3 regions of the Serratia sp. D1N4 genome follow, and region 2 is predicted to be linked to each of the others. Evidence: predicted binding sites of a transcription regulator. Region 2 holds the regulator's gene; each other region holds the start of a gene.
What was found. Region 2 encodes PurR, which represses purine synthesis genes. Its sites were predicted from a motif close to CANGCAAACGTTTGCNTG; they were not measured.

Region 1 (4,384 bases), 2.1 Mb from region 2:
GGGCCATGATGACTTGACGTCATCCCCACCTTCCTCCGGTTTATCACCGGCAGTCTCCTTTGAGTTCCCACCATCACGTGCTGGCAACAAAGGATAAGGGTTGCGCTCGTTGCGGGACTTAACCCAACATTTCACAACACGAGCTGACGACAGCCATGCAGCACCTGTCTCACGGTTCCCGAAGGCACCAAGCTATCTCTAGCAAGTTCCGTGGATGTCAAGAGTAGGTAAGGTTCTTCGCGTTGCATCGAATTAAACCACATGCTCCACCGCTTGTGCGGGCCCCCGTCAATTCATTTGAGTTTTAACCTTGCGGCCGTACTCCCCAGGCGGTCGACTTAACGCGTTAGCTCCGGAAGCCACGCCTCAAGGGCACAACCTCCAAGTCGACATCGTTTACAGCGTGGACTACCAGGGTATCTAATCCTGTTTGCTCCCCACGCTTTCGCACCTGAGCGTCAGTCTTTGTCCAGGGGGCCGCCTTCGCCACCGGTATTCCTCCAGATCTCTACGCATTTCACCGCTACACCTGGAATTCTACCCCCCTCTACAAGACTCTAGCTTGCCAGTTTCAAATGCAGTTCCCACGTTAAGCGCGGGGATTTCACATCTGACTTAACAAACCGCCTGCGTGCGCTTTACGCCCAGTAATTCCGATTAACGCTTGCACCCTCCGTATTACCGCGGCTGCTGGCACGGAGTTAGCCGGTGCTTCTTCTGCGAGTAACGTCAATCAGTCGCGCTATTAACACGACTGCCTTCCTCCTCGCTGAAAGTGCTTTACAACCCGAAGGCCTTCTTCACACACGCGGCATGGCTGCATCAGGCTTGCGCCCATTGTGCAATATTCCCCACTGCTGCCTCCCGTAGGAGTCTGGACCGTGTCTCAGTTCCAGTGTGGCTGGTCATCCTCTCAGACCAGCTAGGGATCGTCGCCTAGGTGAGCCATTACCTCACCTACTAGCTAATCCCATCTGGGCACATCCGATGGTGTGAGGCCCGAAGGTCCCCCACTTTGGTCCGAAGACGTTATGCGGTATTAGCTACCGTTTCCAGTAGTTATCCCCCTCCATCGGGCAGTTTCCCAGACATTACTCACCCGTCCGCCGCTCGCCGGCAAAGTAGCAAGCTACTTTCCGCTGCCGCTCGACTTGCATGTGTTAGGCCTGCCGCCAGCGTTCAATCTGAGCCATGATCAAACTCTTCAATTAAAAGTTCGATTTGCTTTAACAAGTAAAGCGATGCTCAAAGATTACTTTCTGCAAATGCATTGCCCTTGCGGGTCAATGTATACTGCTTTGGTCACTCTTCAAGACTTGATATTTTTTTGCCACCGAGGTGGCTGGATATCGTCTTGTGAGTGCCCACACAGATTGTCTGATAAATTGTTAAAGAGCAGTGAGTTACGCGCTTTCGCTTGCTAACTCGAGGTGGCGTATATTACGCTTTCCTCTTTCAGAGTCAACCTTAATTTTCAGGTTTTTTCTCTGCGACCCCCGGAGACTCTGTGAAGTTATTCACATGTTCCGTGTCGATGGAGGCGCATTATAGGGAGTTCCACGCAGGCCGCAACAGGTATTTTCGATAAAAAACACCGTTTGCTGCATTCCACAGCAAAACCCGTCCTTATACCCGGTTATGCACTAACTTATCCACAGAGCGCATTTGCTCGGAAAATTTACGAGCACCGCGCAAACGTTTTCGCTACAATTCCCGCGACAAAACGATCCCCCCTTTTTACGGGGGCGTTACCTGAATCTGTTCCTGCCCTTCCTATATATAAGGAAAGAAGGTAGAGATTCACGTAACGCTCTTTATATTGCGACTCAAAGCCAAGGGATAAAACCATGCAACAACCTCGTCCAATCCGCCGAGCTCTGCTCAGCGTGTCTGATAAAGCCGGTATCGTTGAATTCGCCGAAGCTCTCTCCCAGAGAGGCGTAGAACTGCTTTCCACCGGCGGCACCGCCCGCCTGCTGGCGAATGCCGGTCTGCCCGTTACCGAAGTTTCTGACTACACCGGTTTCCCGGAAATGATGGATGGACGAGTGAAGACCCTGCATCCGAAAGTGCATGGCGGTATTCTGGGCCGTCGTGGCCAGGATGATGCCATCATGGAGCAACATGCGATCAAGCCGATCGATATGGTGGTAGTGAATCTGTATCCCTTCGCCCAAACCGTAGCTCGTCCAGATTGTTCATTGGAGGATGCCGTTGAGAATATCGATATCGGTGGCCCAACCATGGTGCGCTCTGCCGCCAAGAACCATAAAGATGTCGCTATCGTGGTGAAGAGCAGCGACTACGCCGCCATCATTACAGAAATGGATAACAATGCGGGCTCGCTGCGCTATCCAACCCGATTCGATCTGGCGATCAAGGCCTTTGAGCATACCGCAGCTTACGACAGCATGATCGCCAACTACTTTGGTGCTCTGGTTCCGGCCTATCACGGCGAAACTGAGCAGCCTTCTGGCCGCTTCCCACGCACCCTGAACCTGAACTACATCAAGAAGCAGGATATGCGCTACGGCGAGAACAGCCACCAGCAAGCCGCCTTCTATATAGAAGAGAACCTGCAGGAAGCCTCCGTCGCCACCGCCGCACAGCTGCAAGGCAAGGCTCTCTCTTACAACAACATCGCCGATACCGACGCTGCGCTGGAATGTGTGAAAGAGTTCGCCGAGCCTGCCTGCGTGATCGTCAAACACGCTAATCCTTGTGGTGTGGCGATCGGCGAAAGCCTGTTCGCTGCTTATGATCGTGCCTACCAGACCGATCCCACCTCTGCCTTTGGTGGCATCATCGCTTTCAACCGTGAATTGGATGCTGAGACAGCGAAAGCGATCATCAGCCGCCAGTTCGTTGAGGTGATCATCGCACCAGGCATCAGTGACGAAGCTCGCTCTCTGCTAGCGGCCAAACAGAATGTGCGCGTACTGGCCTGTGGCCAGTGGCAGCAACGCGTTGCCGGTCTGGATTTCAAACGCGTCAACGGTGGCCTGCTGGTGCAGGATCGCGATCTGGGCATGGTGGCTGAAGGCGATCTGCGCGTGGTTTCTGAACGTCAGCCAACCGCTCAGGAACTGCGTGATGCGCTGTTCTGCTGGAAAGTGGCTAAGTTCGTTAAATCCAACGCCATTGTTTATGCGCGTGACAACATGACCATCGGCATCGGGGCGGGCCAGATGAGCCGCGTTTACTCGGCCAAGATTGCGGGTATCAAAGCCGCTGACGAAGGCTTGGAAGTACCCGGCTCCGCCATGGCGTCTGACGCTTTCTTCCCGTTCCGTGACGGTATCGACGCCGCAGCCGCAGTAGGTATTACCTGCGTTATCCAGCCAGGCGGTTCGATTCGCGATGACGAAGTGATTGCCGCTGCCAATGAGCACGGTATTGCGATGATCTTCACCGACATGCGTCATTTCCGCCATTAATCCCTTTCGCTGCGTGCGCCAAAGCGCACGCTGTTTATGGAGCACCTGATGAATATTCTGATTATCGGTAACGGCGGGCGCGAACATGCGTTGGCTTGGAAAGCGGCCCAATCACCATTGGCGGATAAGGTTTACGTTGCGCCGGGCAATGCGGGCACGGCATTGGAAGTCAACCTGACCAACATTGATATCGCCCCAACCGATATCCCGGCACTGCTGGCCTTTGCCAAAAGCCATGCTATCGGTCTCACCATTGTTGGCCCTGAAGCCCCGTTGGTGATTGGCGTGGTTGATGCTTTTCAGGCCGCTGGTCTGAAAATTTTTGGTCCGTCGCAGGCAGCCGCCCAGTTAGAAGGCTCCAAAGCGTTCACCAAAGATTTCCTGGCTCGCCATGTGATCCCAAGCGCGGAATACCAGAACTTCACCGATGTGGACGCTGCGCTGGCGTACGTACGCAGCAAAGGCGCGCCGATCGTGATCAAAGCTGACGGCTTGGCAGCAGGTAAAGGCGTGATTGTTGCCATGACGCTGAAAGAAGCAGAAGACGCCATTCAGGATATGCTGGCGGGCAATGCCTTTGGCGACGCAGGGCACCGTATCGTGATCGAAGAATTCCTTGAAGGCGAAGAAGCCAGCTTTATTGTGATGGTGGATGGTGAAAACGTGGTCCCAATGGCCACCAGCCAGGATCACAAGCGTGTGGGCGATGGCGATACCGGCCCGAATACCGGTGGTATGGGAGCTTATTCACCGGCTCCGGTGGTCACCGATGAAATCCACCAGCGCGTAATGGATCAGGTGATCTGGCCAACCGTGCGCGGCATGGCGGCAGAAGGTAATATTTACGTGGGCTTCCTGTATGCTGGCCTGATGATTGATGCCGACGGTCAACCTAAGGTGATTGAATTCAACTGCCGCTTTGGCGATCCGGAAACTCAGCCAATCAT
Region 2 (4,384 bases):
CCGTTGATTTATTGCGGCTGAGACATAGCCTCAGCCGCCCTTTCCTGCCGATGCTTTAATCAATCAGCCGCTTAACATGCTTTAAACCTTTTTTTCACCCGGAAAGTTGTTAAGATTATTGTCCATAAAAAACACACAACAATTCTGTTTTCCTCCTTCAACCACCGGGTTGGAGGTTGTCGGAATAATAGTGCTGTATATAAAAAGGAGAAAGCAATGTCGTTTGAATTACCTGCATTACCGTATGAAAAAAACGCTCTCGAACCGCACATTTCTGCAGAAACCCTGGAATACCACTATGGTAAGCACCATAACACCTACGTGGTTAACCTGAACAACCTGGTGAAAGGCAGCGAGTTCGAAGGCAAAACCCTGGAAGAGATTGTCAAAACGTCTACCGGCGGCGTGTTTAACAACGCAGCACAGGTGTGGAACCACACCTTCTACTGGCATTGCCTGTCACCACAGGGTGGCGGCGAGCCAACGGGCGCAGTAGCCGCTGCGATCACCAAATCCTTCGGTTCTTTTGCTGCTTTTAAAGAGCAATTCACCGATGCCGCCGTGAAAAACTTCGGCGCGGGTTGGACCTGGCTGGTGAAAAAGGCGGATGGTACGCTGGCGATCGTTAGCACCTCAAACGCGGCAACCCCGCTGACCGGTGAAGACAAACCGCTGCTGACCGTTGACGTGTGGGAACATGCCTATTACATCGACTACCGCAATGCGCGTCCGAAATACCTGGAGAACTTCTGGGCATTGGTGAACTGGGCGTTCGTGGAAAAGAATCTGGCGTAATCGCTGGAGGTTGATAGCAAGGCGCAGCATGCTGCGCCTTTATTATTTCTTGGTATGAATCAGTTCAATGCGGCGATAAAACCGAAAACAATAATCATTGCTAAAGCACAAGCGGTGGTAATCAATGACATCTTCAAATTGGTATCCATAACGACTCCCTATCAGATTGGCTTCACTAAGCATAAAATCCACACGATTAATGCGTCAAATCATTTTCACACAGTTCGTGACTAAAATCTTGTTATCATTTCCCAAGTTATAATGCCGAATAGATCTTCCACTTTGCGTCAATTTGGGACAAAATCCGCAGTTCACAACTGCGTACCGGCAAAATGCCCCTCCTGTTTAAGCGGCTTACGAACTCAGCACTAAAAACTCAGCTTCCGCTTCTCTGGGGAGAGATCTACGCAGGCAAACGATTAACATCATACTTACATGCCATAACATGTGGGTTCAGGAGTCATTCTTTACATGGCAACGATTAAAGATGTCGCCAAACGCGCTGGCGTTTCCACCACCACCGTTTCGCACGTCATCAATAAGACGCGTTTCGTCGCCGAAGAAACAAAAGAGGCCGTTCGGGCTGCGATCAAAGAACTGCACTACTCCCCGAGCGCGGTCGCACGTAGCCTGAAGGTTAACCATACCAAATCGATCGGTTTGCTGGCGACCTCAAGTGAAGCGCCCTACTTTGCTGAAGTGATCGAGGCGGTAGAGAACAGCTGCTATAGCAAAGGCTATACCCTGATCCTTTGTAACTCGCACAATAACCTCGACAAACAGCGTGCCTACCTGGCGATGCTGGCGCAAAAGCGTGTTGATGGCCTGCTGGTAATGTGCTCGGAATACCCGGATGAGTTACTGGGCATGCTGGAGGATTATCGCAATATCCCCATGGTGGTGATGGATTGGGGTGCTGCACGCGGTGATTTTACCGATACCATTATCGATAACGCCTTTGAAGGCGGCTATCTGGCTGGCCGCTATCTGCTGGAGCGTGGCCACCGTGATATCGGGGCGATCCCTGGGCAGTTATCACGCAACACCGGCGGCGGCCGCCATCGTGGTTTCCTGAAGGCGCTGCAAGAGGCCAATGTTGAGGTGCGAGAAGAGTGGATCGTCCAAGGGGATTTTGAACCCGATTCGGGTTACAAGGCCATGCACCAGATCCTGTCGCAGAAACAGCGCCCTACTGCGGTATTTTGCGGGGGCGATATTATGGCAATGGGGGCGATCTGTGCCGCCGACGAACTGGGGCTGCGCGTCCCGCAGGATATTTCGGTGATCGGTTACGATAACGTGCGTAATGCGCGCTATTTCACCCCGGCGCTAACCACCATCCACCAGCCGAAAGAACGCCTGGGGGAAATGGCTTTCACCATGCTGCTGGATCGCATTATCAGCAAGCGTGAAGAATCCCAGGTGATTGAAGTACATCCAAAACTGATCGAACGCCGTTCCGTGGCCGATGGCCCATTTATCGATTATCGCCGCTAATCTCTTCGCTCAACCACTCCTGGTTGAGCGTTTCACTATCTCCTAGATACTCCAGTAGCCAGGCCATCGCCGGTGACTGTGCGTTCTGCTGCCAGGTCAGGCAGCAGGCACTGGCGGGAAACGGCTCCTGCAATTGCAATGCCACCAGTTCACCGCTTTGCACCAATGGCAGTACGCGATGCGCTGGCACCATGCCAACACACAACCCGCTGCGCAGGCAATCTACAGCGGAAACCCAGTCGGGTACGGTAAGCCGCCGCTGATTATCCAATGACCAAGTCACTCGCTTAGGCAAGTTGCGCGACGTATCCTCCAGCAACAGAGAGGGATATGGCCGCAGCTGATCGTTGCGCAGCAAACCGGTCAGGCTGGCCAGCGGATGTGACGCGCTAACGACACACAACCAGTTCATAAAACCCATATCGCGAAAGGCAAAGCCACCGCCCACCGGCACCGCACGCGTGGCACCGATCGCCATCTCGGCCCGGCCATCCACCAGCGCGTCCCACACGCCGTTGAACACTTCCGGTTGCACCACCAGTTCCACATCGGGGAAGTGGCGATAAAAATCCAGGACCAGTTGGCGGCTGCGCTGCGGCTTAACAATGATGTCCACCGCGATTTTTAGCTGCCCGCGCCAACCATTGGCCACCTGCTGACATTGACGACGCGTATCAAGCATTTTTTTGATAACAGTACGCGCTTCTTTTACAAACAGCACACCGGCAGGCGTCAGTTCAACATCACGATGGCGGCGTTCAAACAGCGGCACTGCCAGCCATTGCTCCAGTTGCCGCACGGTATAGCTTACCGCAGACGGCACACGGTGCAGCTCCTGTGCTGCCGCACTGAAACTGCCGGTGCGCGCTACCGCATCAACGACATCGAGTGAATATTCAGACCACATCTTGTTTTGCCTTCAATTTTTTTAACAGCACCTAGCAAATATTACCGTTTCACAAGCAGAGATCCAGCCGGATACACTGGCCGGCGCTAAAAAACCTGCAATAAGAAAATGTTAATGAGAAATACCATGCAAAATTTTGGATTTATGTTTTATCTCGCTGGCCTGAGTATGCTGGGCTATCTGGCCACCGACATGTATCTGCCCGCCTTTGGTGCCATGCAACAGGATTTGCAAATCTCCGCCGGTGCCATCAGCGCCAGCCTGAGTATCTTTCTGGCTGGCTTCGCCTTTGCCCAACTGGTGTGGGGGCCGCTTTCCGATAAGCTGGGCCGCAAACCGGTACTGCTGTTTGGCCTGGCGTTGTTTGCTCTCGGCTGCCTGGGGATGCTGTGGGTGCAAAATGCCGTGCAACTGTGGTCATTGCGTTTCATCCAGGCGATTGGGGTTTGTTCTGCCGCTGTAACCTGGCAGGCCATCGTGGTGGATCGCTATCGCGATGGCAAAGTTAACCGCATTTTCGCCACTATCATGCCATTGGTTGCGCTTTCTCCGGCACTGGCCCCGTTGGTCGGTGCCTGGCTGCTGAACCATATGGGCTGGCGAGCGATCTTTGCGGTGTTGCTGGGTATCGCTGTCTTGTTGTTCGTACCCACTTTGCTGCTGAAAGAGACGGCCAGAATCGTGCCCTCTGCCGATAAAAAGCCCGGCCTCAGCTTCCTGCAAATCCTGAAGTCTCCGGTTTTCAGCGGCAACGTGATGATCTTTGCCGCCTGTTCAGCCAGCTTCTTTGCCTGGCTGACCGGTTCGCCGTTTATTCTCGGCAATATGGGATACAGCCCGAATGATATTGGCCTGAGCTATGTACCACAGACGTTGGCCTTTTTACTCGGCGGCTACGGTTGTCGTACAGCATTGAACCGCATTTCAGGCAAAACCTTGTTACCGTGGCTACTGGTAGCTTATGGAGTCAGCATGGTGGCGTTGTATCTGGTCGCCACGTTAAGCCAACCGACCTTAACTAGCCTATTGATCCCATTCTGCTTTATGGCTTTGGTTAACGGTGCCAGTTATCCGATTCTGGTGACAAATGCGCTGATGCCGTTCCCTGATAACAGCGGTAAAGCCGCAGCCTTGCAGAATACCTTGCAATTAGGGTTGTGTTTTATCGCCAGTATGTTGGTTTCG
Region 3 (4,384 bases), 2.5 Mb from region 2:
CGTTGTCCGGGGGTTAGGGCCGGTTTAATCGGCTGATAATCAATCTTGCTGGAGAATTCGATGAGAAACCACCTTTTTCTAAATAGCATAGATTGTTGATTAGTATTATTTTTCTCTTATCAAGAGGATATCTGGTTCACATTTTGTTGATTTTTAGCGGTAGAGATCAGGATAGGCAACCCCGATAAATGGTGCATACTGTGCGCCTTTTATCTCCTTTTGGTTTCAAGCCGTAGTATTGTCGGTTGCTCAACTACACTTGAAGTCCATTGGCGACGTGGGCGTAACGGATCATTAAGAGCCCGTATCTTTAGCTTGGTGCGGATGTAACGGCTGACGGATGTTCCAGAAAAGAAACGAATTATGAGCACAGAACATAAACAGTCTTTATCGGCGGTAACCTTGGCGGCTATCGGGGTGGTTTACGGTGATATCGGCACCAGCCCTCTCTATACCTTGAGAGAGTGTTTCTCCGGGCATTATGGTTTTGATGTCCGTCCTGATGTGGTCTTTGGTTTTCTTTCCCTGATCTTCTGGATGCTGGTGGTTATCGTTTCCCTGAAGTATCTCACCTACGTGATGCGTGCCGATAACGCCGGTGAAGGCGGAATTCTGACATTGATGTCGCTGGCCGGGCGTAATACCTCGTCACGCACTACCTCATGGTTGGTGATACTTGGCCTGATTGGTGGCAGTTTCTTCTATGGTGAGGTGGTGATCACCCCAGCAATTTCGGTGATGTCGGCCATTGAGGGGCTGGAAATTGCCGCGCCGTCGCTTGATCCCTATATTGTGCCGCTGTCTATTCTGGTTCTGACCCTATTGTTCGTTATTCAAAAGCATGGCACCGGCAGCGTCGGTAAGCTGTTTGCGCCGGTAATGCTGCTGTGGTTTATTGTGCTGGCTCTGCTCGGCGCGCGCAGCATTATCGATAATCCCGAAGTGCTACAGGCGTTGAATCCGAAGTGGGCGCTGAACTTCTTTATTGAATATAAGAAGGTCTCGTTCTTTGCGCTCGGTGCGGTGGTGCTGGCGATTACCGGCGTGGAGGCGTTGTATGCTGATATGGGCCACTTCGGTAAATTCCCGATCCGCTTGGCCTGGTTTACCGTAGTACTGCCTTCTCTGGTGCTTAATTACTTTGGCCAGGGGGCATTGCTGCTGAAAAACCCTGAGGCGATCAAGAACCCTTTCTTCCTGTTGGCGCCCGACTGGGCCCTGATCCCACTGCTGATCCTGGCTACGCTGGCTACGGTGATCGCCTCGCAGGCGGTGATTTCTGGCGTATTCTCTCTGACCCGGCAAGCGGTGCGTTTGGGGTATCTGTCACCGATGCGCATTATCCACACGTCAGAAATGGAGTCGGGCCAGATCTATATCCCGGTGGTCAACTGGATACTGTACATCTCGGTGGTGTTGGTGATCGTGGGCTTTGAACACTCCAGCAACCTGGCAGCGGCATATGGTATTGCGGTTACCGGCACCATGGTATTAACCAGTGTGCTGATCACTTCGGTAGCGCTCAAAAATTGGCACTGGAATCGCTTCTTGGTGGTTGGTACTTTGGCGATCCTGCTGATTATTGATGTGCCGATGTTCTCTGCCAATGCGCTGAAACTGTTCTCTGGCGGTTGGTTGCCGCTGACGTTGGCGTTGGTGATGTTTATTATCATGACCACCTGGAAAAGCGAGCGTTTCAGCCTGTTGCGCCGTATTCATGAGCATGGCAACTCCCTTGAGGCGATGATCGCCTCACTGGAAAAATCCCCGCCGGTTCGCGTACCTGGTACCGCCGTGTTTATGTCTCGGGCCATCAACGTGATCCCCTTTGCGTTGCTGCATAATCTCAAGCACAACAAAGTGCTGCATGAACGTGTGGTAATACTGACGCTGCGTACCGAAGATGCACCCTATGTGCATAACCTACGCCGGGTGACCATCGAACAACTGTCGCCGACCTTCTGGCGCGTAGTCGCCAGCTATGGCTGGCGTGAAACACCAAACGTGGAAGAAGTGTTCCACCGCTGCGGTTTGGAGGGGTTACCGTGCCGAATGATGGAAACCTCATTCTTTATGTCGCACGAATCGCTGATCCTGACCAAACGGCCTTGGTATCTGTTCCTGCGCGGCAAATTGTTTATCGCGCTGAGCCGCAACGCACTACGTGCTCCAGACCAGTTTGAGATCCCGCCAAACCGCGTTATCGAGCTGGGAACCCAGGTCGAGATATAATCCCCCGAGGGCTTAGTTGACTGACTAAGCCCTTTTCTTTGTCTGTTTGTCGAGCACGAGCGAAACGTTTCGATGGCGATCACATTTTTGCAACTTGATCATTGCCTTCCCCTGTTGTTTTTTTAAACTCTTTCACGAGCGAAACGTTTCGCTGTTGGAGTGAGAACATGAAAAAAGGCGTGCTACTAAATTCTGAAGTTTCTGCGGTTGTGTCCCGCCTCGGTCATACCGATCAGATCACTATTTGCGACGCAGGGCTGCCGATCCCGGCAGCGGCGCAGCGTGTCGATCTGGCGCTGACCCAAGGAGTACCGACGTTTTTACAGGTGGTCGGGGTGGTTACGCAGGAAATGCAGGTAGAAAACGCTATTCTGGCGGAAGAGATAGTTAAACAAAATCCGCTGCTCCATGAAGCGTTGCTAGCTCAATTGCAACAACTTAGCCAACACCAGGGAAATACCATAAGCGTGAGCTATATTAGTCACAGCGAGTTTAAAGTACAAACCGAGCACAGCCGAGCGGTGATCCGCAGTGGAGAATGTTCGCCATATGCCAACGTCATTCTCTGCTCCGGCGTCACTTTCTGAGGCAATTATGCAACCGTTAATGCAACTGCAAGGGATCGATAAAGCCTTTCCCGGCGTCAAGGCGCTTTCTGGCGCTGCCCTCAGTGTCTACCCTGGCAGGGTGATGGCGCTGGTGGGGGAAAATGGCGCCGGGAAATCCACCATGATGAAAGTGCTGACCGGTATCTACAGCAAAGATGCGGGCAGCCAGCGTTTTCTGGGTAAAGAGGTGGTGTTTAACGGCCCGAAGGATTCGCAAGAAGCGGGTATCGGCATTATTCACCAGGAATTGAACCTGATCCCGCAACTGACCATTGCCGAAAACATTTTTCTTGGCCGTGAGTTCGTGAGCCGTTTCGGCCGCATCGACTGGAAACGCATGTACGCCGAAGCAGATAAACTGCTGGCGCGCCTGAATTTGCGTTACAGCAGCCACCGGCTGGTGGGGGAATTGTCGATTGGCGATCAGCAGATGGTAGAAATTGCCAAAGTGCTGAGTTTCGAATCGAAAGTCATCATTATGGATGAGCCGACCGACGCGCTGACCGATACTGAAACCGCCTCTTTATTTAGCGTCATCAATGAGCTGAAAGCCGAAGGCCGTGGCATTGTTTATATTTCCCACCGCCTGAAAGAGATCTTTGAAATCTGTGACGACGTTACCGTGTTCCGTGACGGTCAGTTTATTGCCGAACGCCCGGTGGACGAGCTGCAAGAAGATTCGTTGATCGAAATGATGGTGGGCCGCAAGCTGGAAGAACAGTATCCGCGCCTGAATCTGCCGCGTGGAGAAAAACGTCTACAAGTCAGCCATGTTTCAGGCCCAGGCGTTCACGACGTCAGTTTTACCCTGTATCGGGGCGAAATTTTGGGCGTAGCTGGCCTGATGGGCGCCGGGCGCACCGAATTGATGAAGATTCTTTACGGTGCAGCACCGCGTAAAAGCGGCATCGTTAATCTTGATGGTCATGAGGTCGTCACCCATTCACCACAGGATGGGTTGGCGAATGGCATCGTCTATATTTCCGAAGACCGTAAACGCGATGGTTTAGTGTTGGGGATGTCGGTGAAGGAGAACATGTCGCTAACCGCCTTGCGCTATTTCAGCCGCCGCGGTGGCAGCCTGAAACATGCCGATGAGCAGCAGGCGGTGAGCGATTTTATCCGCCTGTTCAATGTTAAAACCCCCTCAATGGAGCAGCCGATAGGCCTGCTTTCTGGTGGTAACCAGCAGAAAGTGGCGATCGCCCGCGGTTTAATGACCCGGCCGAAGGTGCTGATCCTCGATGAACCGACGCGCGGCGTCGACGTCGGAGCCAAGAAAGAGATCTATCAATTAATTAACCAGTTCAAGCAGGAAGGGCTGAGCATCATTCTGGTGTCTTCAGAAATGCCAGAAGTGCTGGGCATGAGTGACCGCATTCTGGTGATGCACGAAGGCCATCTCAGCGGTGAATTCCCAATTGAACAGGCCACTCAAGAAGTGTTGATGGCAGCGGCCGTCGGCAAGCAATACGGCGTAAAGCAGGAGTAAATCAGATATGAGTTCCCAGAGTGTCGCAAAGCGCTGGTTCAGTAAAGAGTGG

Region 1: purH (bifunctional phosphoribosylaminoimidazolecarboxamide formyltransferase/IMP cyclohydrolase) is a predicted target of PurR. The motif match lies at 1,689-1,706, and genes of this name have one in related genera.
Region 3: rbsD (D-ribose pyranase) is a predicted target of PurR. The motif match lies at 2,369-2,386, and genes of this name have one in related genera.

What each region holds. Positions count from the first base shown of each region.
Region 1 covers NZ_CM137274.1:4,880,913-4,885,296, forward strand. Annotated here, with positions in the region: rRNA gene ACX1CU_RS21855 (16S ribosomal RNA) at 1-1,211, opposite strand, end outside; gene purH (bifunctional phosphoribosylaminoimidazolecarboxamide formyltransferase/IMP cyclohydrolase) at 1,848-3,437, shown strand; gene purD (phosphoribosylamine--glycine ligase) at 3,486-4,384, shown strand, end outside.
Region 2 covers NZ_CM137274.1:2,806,468-2,810,851, forward strand. Annotated here, with positions in the region: gene ACX1CU_RS12290 (C40 family peptidase) at 1-7, shown strand, start outside; gene sodB (superoxide dismutase [Fe]) at 217-795, shown strand; gene cydH (cytochrome bd-I oxidase subunit CydH) at 855-944, opposite strand; gene purR (HTH-type transcriptional repressor PurR) at 1,267-2,292, shown strand; gene punR (DNA-binding transcriptional activator PunR) at 2,273-3,199, opposite strand; gene punC (purine nucleoside transporter PunC) at 3,314-4,384, shown strand, end outside.
Region 3 covers NZ_CM137274.1:5,299,713-5,304,096, reverse strand. Annotated here, with positions in the region: gene kup (low affinity potassium transporter Kup) at 364-2,232, shown strand; gene rbsD (D-ribose pyranase) at 2,400-2,819, shown strand; gene rbsA (ribose ABC transporter ATP-binding protein RbsA) at 2,827-4,332, shown strand; gene rbsC (ribose ABC transporter permease) at 4,340-4,384, shown strand, end outside.